2 regions of the Aureimonas sp. N4 genome follow, and region 1 is predicted to be linked to the other one. Evidence: predicted binding sites of a transcription regulator. Region 1 holds the regulator's gene; the other holds the start of a gene.

Region 1 (4,129 bases):
CTGGCGGTCGCGAGATAGCGCAGCGCGCCGAGCGGCAGCGACCGGCAGCCCTGCACGGGCCGCGCCAGCGCGGTGACGGCGGCCAGAACTCGGCCCCGCCGCAGCCATTCGGCCGTGTGGTCCTGATCGTCCACCGCCATGTCGAGAAGATGCCCGGTTTCGTTCGAGAAGCGCGCGGCGGCCTTCAGGAACCAGGTGCCGAGACTGTCCGCGCTGGTGGCGACGGGCAGCGTGACGCGCGGCGCACCCGCCTCCTCGCCCGCCCCGTTCGGCAGATGGCGAAAGAGATCGGCCTCCAACAGGCCGATCTGCTCCATGTGCCGGCATAGGCGCGCGCCGGTTTCGGTGGCGCGGCAGGGCTGGCCGCGCTCCACCAGAACCGCGCCGACCCGCTCCTCCAGTTGGCGCACGCGCTGCGACACGGCAGAGGGCGTCACGTGAAGATCGCCCGCCGCGCGCTCGAAGCTCCCGGTGCGGACCACGGCGGCGAGCGCGCGAAGGGCGGGATAGTCGAGCATTCGAGGTTTAGCTCCGCTTCATCAGCCTAAGATGGTTTAACACAGCTAACCCATCCATCCATGCTACGTCGCTCCCGTAATCGAACACGGGGCTTTGAGATGATGAGCGCAGACGCCTATGCCACCGGCCTCACCACGGGGCTGACGCTGATCCTGGCGATCGGCGCGCAGAACGCCTTCGTCCTGCGCCAGGGCATTCTCGGCGCGCATGTCCTGGCAGTGTGCCTCGCCTGCGCCCTGTCGGATGCGATCCTGATTGCGCTGGGGGTTTCGAGCTTCGCGCGGGTCGCCGCGCTCTTGCCGGCGTTGGACCCGATCCTGCGCATCCTCGGGGCGGGCTTCCTGATCTGGTATGGCGCCAAGAGCCTGATGCGCGCCTTCCGGGCGAGCGACGCGCTGCGTCTGGCGGAAGTCGGCGCGGGGAGCCGGCGCGAGGCGCTCGCGACCTGCCTTCTCCTCACCTGGGCCAATCCGCATGTCTATCTCGACACGGTGGTGCTGATCGGCAGCCTCTCGACGCGCTTTCCCGGCGCGGAATCCTCGTTCGGCGCGGGCGCGGTCACGGCCTCGTTCGGCTTCTTCTTCGCGCTGGGATTTGGCGCGCGCTGGCTGCGCCCGGTCTTCGAGAAGCCCGCCGCCTGGCGCACGCTGGAAGCTCTGATCGGGCTGACCATGGGCGCGATCGCGCTCAAGCTTCTGGCCGGCGGCTGACGTGCCACGAAAAAAGCCCCGCATCTGCGAAGAGATGCGGGGCTCACGATCAAACCGCGAGGACGCTCAGGCGTCCTTCGTCGAATCATCCGGCACGCCGGGCTTGGCCGGCGCGGCGTTGGCATCCGCGCCCACAGCCACTTTCGGCCCGCCCTTGGACACGCCGACCATGGCCGGGCGCAGGACGCGCTCGCCGATCGCATAGCCGTCCTGCACGACCTGAACCACCGTATTGTTCGGCAGTTCGGCGTTCGGTACTTCGAACATGGCCTGATGGAAATTCGGGTCGAAGCGCTGGCCCTCGGGCTCCAGCTTCTTCACGCCGTGACGCTCCATCGTGGACTGCATGGACCGGGCGGTCATCTCGACGCCCTCGGCCAGCGTCTGGAGGCCGGGGTCCGTGTCGCGCGCGCCTTCGGGAATCGCCTGAAGCGCGCGAGCGAGATTGTCCGACACGGCCAGAATATCACGCGCGAAATTGGCGACGGCGAACTGGCGCGCGTCCTTGACCTCGCGCTCGGTGCGACGGCGCAGGTTTTCCATGTCGGCGGCCAGACGGATCAGCCGATCCTTGACGTCGGCATTCTCGGCTTCGAGTTCGGCGATACGCGCCCGGTCGGCCGCCGCAGCCTCTTCGCCGCCCCAGGAGCCTGTCGGCTCCTCGGCGGTCTCGGCCTGCGCGCCCGCCGCGCCGGGAGCCGCGCCCGCGACGCCCGAGCCCTTGAAATAGGCGCCGCCGCCGGCGGAATGCGCGCCGCTTTCGCTCTCGTGGTCGTTCACGTGCTTCTCGCTCTCGCCTGTCATCGGGCACTCCTGTTCCTATCGAGGGGACAAACAATCCGGCGCCATGAGGCGGCCGCCGGACTGCTCTCCCGTAAAGGGTCGTCGCTGCGGCATATCGAATGAGGCGGGCCGGAAATCAAGGCCGGCGCACCGGCGCTCCGCCCGCCAGAAGGCGCGACACGAGCCGCGCCGTATAGTCCACCATGGGCACGATGCGCCGATAATTGAGGCGCGTGGGGCCGATCACGCCGACCGCGCCGATCACGCGCTGATCGGAGTCCGAATAGGGCGCGATCACGAGCGAGGAGCCGGACAGCGAAAACAGCTTGTTTTCCGAGCCAATGAAGATGCGCACGCCGTTGCCCGCTTCCGCCAGATCGATCAGCTCCATGATCGAGGTCTTGGATTCCAGATCGTCGAAGAGATGGCGCAGCCGATCGAGATCGTCGGCCGCCGACAGGCTGTCCAGAAGATTGGCCCGCCCGCGCACGATGAGGCGCGAAGGCTGGCCCGCGCCCTCGCCGGCCCAGACCGCGAGCCCCGCGTCCACCAGCTGGCGAGACAGCTCGCCGAGCTGGCGGGACGTTTCCTCCTTCAGCGCCTCGATGCGCCGGCGCGCTTCGGCAAGCGTGCGCCCAACCACATGGGCGTTCAGGAAATTCGCCGCTTCCACGAGCTGCGCGGCGGTGATGCCGGGCGGCAGGTCGAGAATGCGGTTTTCCACCTCGCCGTTCTCGCCGACCAGCACCACCAGCGCACGCGCCGCGTCGAGCCGCACGAACTCGATATGCTTGAGGCGCGGGTCGGCCTTGGCGGCGACCACGATGCCCGCCCCGCGCGACAGGCCGGAGAGAAGCTGCGAGGCTTCCGTCAGGAGCGCGTCCACCGGGCGGCGCTCGCCATGGTCGCGCACCTTCTTCTCGATCTCGGCGCGCTCGCGCTCGGGCACGTCGCCGACTTCCAGAAACGCGTCCACGAAAAAGCGCAGGCCAACTTCCGTCGGCAGGCGCCCGGCCGAGACATGCGGAGCATAGATCAGCCCCAGCGCTTCGAGGTCGGACATGACATTGCGGATGGAGGCGGGCGAGAGCGCGCTCGACAGGAGGCGCGAGAGATTGCGCGAGCCCACGGGCTCGCCCGTTTCCAGATAGGAATCGACGATCAGCCGGAAAATCTCGCGCGAGCGCTCGTCCAGCCCGCCCGCGAGCGGGGTCTGGCTGGGTGTGAGATCGTGGAAGGGAGGCAGGACGCGCTTCATGGCCTGTCTTATAGGGATCGCGAGGGTTTCAGCCAAGGCGGAGAGAGTGGGCCGCCAAGCACCCTGTTCAAGTGTCGCCACACTCTTTAAGAGGCGGGTTCGAAATCGTTAATATGGACTTGTCTTGATGCGGCCTTCCAAACGCCAGAACGACGAACTGCGCCCTGTCTCGCTGGAGCGGGGCGTGTCGCGCCACGCCGAGGGCTCGTGCCTCGTCAAGTTCGGCGACACCCATGTTCTGTGCACCGCGAGCCTCGAGGAGCGCGTGCCCGGCTGGTTGAAGAATTCCGGCAAGGGCTGGGTCACGGCCGAATACGGCATGCTGCCGCGCGCCACGGGCGAGCGCATGAAGCGCGAAGCCGCCAGCGGCAAGCAGAGCGGGCGCACGCAGGAAATCCAGCGCCTCGTCGCGCGGTCGCTGCGCGCCGTGGTGGACCTTGAAGCGCTGGGCGAGCGCATGATCACGGTAGATTGCGACGTGATTCAGGCCGATGGCGGCACGCGCACGGCCTCGATCACCGGCGCCTTCGTGGCCCTGTCGGACTGCCTCGCCTGGATGGAAACGCGCGGCATGGTCAAGCGCGACAAGGTTCTGAAGGACCATGTCGCCGCCATTTCCTGCGGCATCTACAAGGGCACGCCGGTTCTGGACCTCGACTACCCCGAAGATTCGGCCGCCGGCACCGACGCCAATTTCGTGCTCACCGGGCGCGGCGGCATCGTCGAGATCCAGGGCACGGCCGAGGGCGAGCCCTTCTCGCGCGATGAACTCGAAGCGCTGATGAAGCTCGCCGAAAAGGGCATCGGTGAGCTGGTGGCGCACCAGAAGTCCTGCCTCGAAGCTTAGAACTGAGGACGA
Region 2 (4,129 bases), on a different contig from region 1:
CGAAGGCGATCGTGTAGATCAGCACGCCGTCCCGCGTGACGGGCCCTTTCTCGTCGTTGAGCTGCGTGCCCGAGCCATCCTTAAGCTTGATCCGGCCATCGTTCTTGGAATTTTCGCAAATGGCAGCGAGCCTTCCGTTCAACGCGGCGGTGTAATTGCTGTCGGTGTTGGCCGTGGATACACCGCTCTTGTAATCGAAGAGGCGCGCCACGCTCTGGCCGGGCTCGTTATAGTCCGGACCCGCATAGCCATAGGCGCCGAAGGTAGAAACCGCGTCGCTGTAAGAATTGTAGTAGGTGTTCTGACCATCCGTCATGACGATCATCGCCTTGATGTTATTTTCATCGCCGGCGGCTCGACCCTCGGAAAAAGGTTCGTTTTTGGACAAGACCTTCCATCCCCATTCGACCCCTTGCGGCACATTGGTCGCCCCCGTCGCCACGAGTTTATCGACCGCCGCGAGCGCTTGGGACTTGCTGTTCGTCAAAGGCGTCAGCTTGGCCGAGTCGCACATGAAGCTCGGCGTGTTGCGAAAGTTATTCGCCACCGGACCATCCTGGCGAACGTTGGAGAAGTATTTATCGACATTCATCAGGCGCTGCCTGTAATTGCCTTTCGAACTGTCCACGAGATAACTGTTTGTCCAGGAACCATACAAATAATTATCCGGCTCGTCGGGCGCGAGGTAAGGGACAAACAAGGTCGCAGGCTCCAGTTCGGAGGGCGAGGCGTCCGTCAGTGCATATTTGGCCGCCCGCGACTCCACACATCCTCGATAAGCCCAGTTGGAATTCTTCGCCCCAAGCGAAGCGTAAATGAGTTGCCGGGTTAGATAGGTCGTCGGATTCAGAAGCGATGTCGAAGTGGAGTATCCGTTGACCTTGACGGCGAGCGGCTGATCAAGGCCTGTCGCGCCGTGATACGTTCTCCAGTCGAGATTTTCGTTGTGGAGCGGTGACAGTCCCTTGGGGTCCATCCACCAGTCGTTCAGGTGCTCCGGCCCAACATTCACCCCACCCGAAAAGGGCACGATGCCGACGCGCACCGGGTCCTGGGGCCCAGCGGACGAACCCGATCCGAAAAGGGTGTCAATCGCCTTCGCGGCCTGGGTTTTGAGGGTGGAGATCTTGGCGGGGCCGCCCTTGGCCGGACTGTCGTTCATGGAGCCCGACGTATCGAGCACGAAGGCAACTTCCACCGTGGTGGAGCCGACCGCGACGACGCTCTGCGTCCTCGCGCAATCCTTTCCTTTCAATCCCGTGAACGAGATATTCAGCGCCGGGAGAAAGAAGGGATCGTAGGTGGAGCAGACGGAAATCTTCAGTTCGCGTGTTCCCTCCGGCGTCCAGTCCGTCCCCTCATAGGTCAGGGTCCCGGTCGTCTGCGCGACACCGGCCATGTTCGCGGCGAACACGTTTTCGGCCAGCGTCTGAAGCCGGCCCGAGTCCTGGTCCACGCTGAACTGTTTGGCCGCGGCGAGCGCGGCTGCGTCGGTGGCGGACTGAACGGCCGTTCGGCCGCTGTAGAAGAGGCTGATGTCGGCCGCCGCCGCGATCCCCATCAGGATCGGAAAGAGAAGAACCGCCGCCATGATGGTGAAGTTGCCGCCCCGGTCCCGCAGCAGGGCGCGTCGGAACGGCCGATCAGCCGGCGGCGGGGTCTGTGTTTCGAACATCTCAGAACGCACTCCGGTCGCAGCGCTTCAAACCCCGGGTGGCACCCGAACAGGCGATTCGCTAAGCCATCATGCATAGTTAAGGACGGAATCTTTCCAATCCTTCCGTATCGGGTCATCATTTTTGCCGGTCAGACTGGTGCGGCGTTAACCTTAACGCCATCTGCGATACTCGCCACCTTGCGGCGCGACGACGAATCTTGACAGGGAGGGATGCCCTCCCCTATCTAGGCCGCGTTAGCACTCCACTTTAGTGAGTGCCAGAATCCTCGGATCGATCGCTTCGCTGGTCGGTCCCCCCATAGCCAAGAAGGTTCGACTGAGATGGCCAACGTGAATTTCCGCCCCCTGCACGATCGTGTCGTGGTGCGGCGCGTCGAGTCCGAGAGCAAGACGGCTGGCGGCATCATCATCCCGGACACCGCGAAGGAAAAGCCGCAGGAAGGCGAGATCGTCGCCGTCGGCGCGGGCGCTCGCGACGAGACCGGCAAGGTCAACCCGCTCGAAGTCAAGGCCGGCGACCGCATCCTGTTCGGCAAGTGGTCTGGCACCGAGATCAAGCTCGGCGGCGAAGACCTGCTCATCATGAAGGAATCCGACATCCTCGGGATCGTCGGCTGACCCATCGTCCGGACTGATCGTTCGGTCCGTTTCCTTCCCTTTCCATTCGACACGGCGCGGACCGGTCCCCGGCGCGCCCAGGAGACGAAAACATGGCTGCCAAGGACGTAAAATTCGGTCGTGACGCCCGCGAGCGCATGCTGCGCGGCGTCGACATTCTTGCCGACGCGGTGAAGGTCACGCTCGGCCCCAAGGGCCGCAACGTCGTGATCGACAAGTCGTTCGGCGCGCCTCGCATCACCAAGGACGGCGTGTCCGTCGCCAAGGAGATCGAGCTCGAGGACAAGTTCGAGAACATGGGCGCCCAGATGGTGCGCGAAGTGGCCTCGAAGACCAACGACAAGGCCGGTGACGGCACCACCACCGCGACGGTTCTGGCCCAGGCCATCGTCCGCGAGGGCGCCAAGGCGGTTGCCGCCGGCATGAACCCGATGGACGTCAAGCGCGGCATCGACGCAGCGGTCGCCAAGGTCGTCGAGACGCTCGTCTCCTCGGCTCGCAAGATCGAGACCTCCGACGAGGTCGCTCAGGTCGGCACCATCTCCGCCAATGGCGAGAAGGAAATCGGCCAGATGATCGCGTCCGCGATGCAGAAGGTCGGCAACGAGGGTGTCATCACCGTCGAGGAAGCCAAGACCGCCGAGACCGAGCTCGAAGTCGTCGAAGGCATGCAGTTCGACCGTGGCTACCTCTCGCCCTACTTCGTGACCAACGCCGAGAAGATGGTCGCCGAGCTCGAGGACGCGTACATCCTCCTGCACGAGAAGAAGCTCTCCAACCTCCAGGCGATGCTGCCGGTTCTCGAAGCCGTCGTGCAGTCGGGCCGTCCTCTCGTCATCATCGCCGAGGACGTGGAAGGCGAGGCTCTGGCCACGCTCGTCGTCAACAAGCTGCGTGGCGGCCTGAAGATCGCGGCCGTCAAGGCTCCCGGCTTCGGCGATCGCCGCAAGGCCATGCTCGAGGACATCGCGATCCTCACGGGCGGTCAGGTCATCTCCGAAGACCTCGGCATCAAGCTCGAGAGCGTCACGCTCGACATGCTCGGCCGCGCCAAGAAGGTCTCCATCACCAAGGAGAACACCACGATCGTCGACGGCAACGGTGAAGCCGACGGCATCAAGGCGCGCGTCGCCCAGATCAAGCAGCAGATCGAAGAGACCTCTTCGGACTACGACCGCGAGAAGCTCCAGGAGCGTCTGGCCAAGCTCGCCGGCGGCGTCGCGGTGATCCGCGTCGGCGGCTCGACGGAAGTCGAAGTCAAGGAAAAGAAGGACCGCGTTGACGACGCGCTCAACGCGACCCGCGCGGCCGTGGAAGAAGGCATCGTCCCCGGCGGCGGCGTGGCTCTGCTGCGCGCGTCCAACGCGGTCGACCTGAAGGGCGAGAACGCCGATCAGGACGCCGGCATCGCGATCGTCCGCAAGGCGCTCCAGGCTCCGATCCGTCAGATCGTCCAGAACGCCGGTGGCGAAGGCTCGATCGTGGTCGGCAAGATCCTCGACAACGGCTCGCTGACCTTCGGCTACAACGCCCAGACGGGCGAGTATGGCGACATGATCCAGGCCGGTATCGTCGATCCGGTGAAGGTCGTTCGCTCGGCTCTGCAGGACGCGGCTTCGGTCGCCGGCCTCCTCGTCACCACCGAAGCCATGATCTCCGAAGCTCCGAAGAAGGACTCCGGTGCTCCTTCCATGCCGGGCGGCGGCATGGGCGGCATGGGCGGCATGGACTTCTAAGCCCAACAGGGCGAAGAAGGCCATCAAGCCGCCCATCCTCAAGGGTGCTGAAACCGGGCAAGCCCGGTTTCAGGTGGCGGCATGGACTTCTAAGCCC

What was found. Region 1 encodes HrcA, which represses chaperone genes, less so after heat shock. Its sites were predicted from a motif close to GTTAGCACTCNCNNNNNGNGAGTGCTAAC; they were not measured.
Region 2: a site for HrcA is predicted at 1,912-1,940, ahead of groES (co-chaperone GroES). Genes of this name have one in related genera too.

What each region holds. Positions count from the first base shown of each region.
Region 1 covers NZ_BBWS01000057.1:39,821-43,949, forward strand. The annotation lists gene AUL28_RS19800 (LysR family transcriptional regulator ArgP) at 1-518, opposite strand, end outside; gene AUL28_RS19805 (LysE/ArgO family amino acid transporter) at 621-1,229, shown strand; gene grpE (nucleotide exchange factor GrpE) at 1,296-2,033, opposite strand; gene hrcA (heat-inducible transcriptional repressor HrcA) at 2,149-3,270, opposite strand; gene rph (ribonuclease PH) at 3,398-4,117, shown strand.
Region 2 covers NZ_BBWS01000030.1:69,682-73,810, forward strand. The annotation lists gene AUL28_RS09520 (pilus assembly protein TadG-related protein) at 1-1,675, opposite strand, end outside; gene groES (co-chaperone GroES) at 2,000-2,296, shown strand; gene groL (chaperonin GroEL) at 2,389-4,032, shown strand.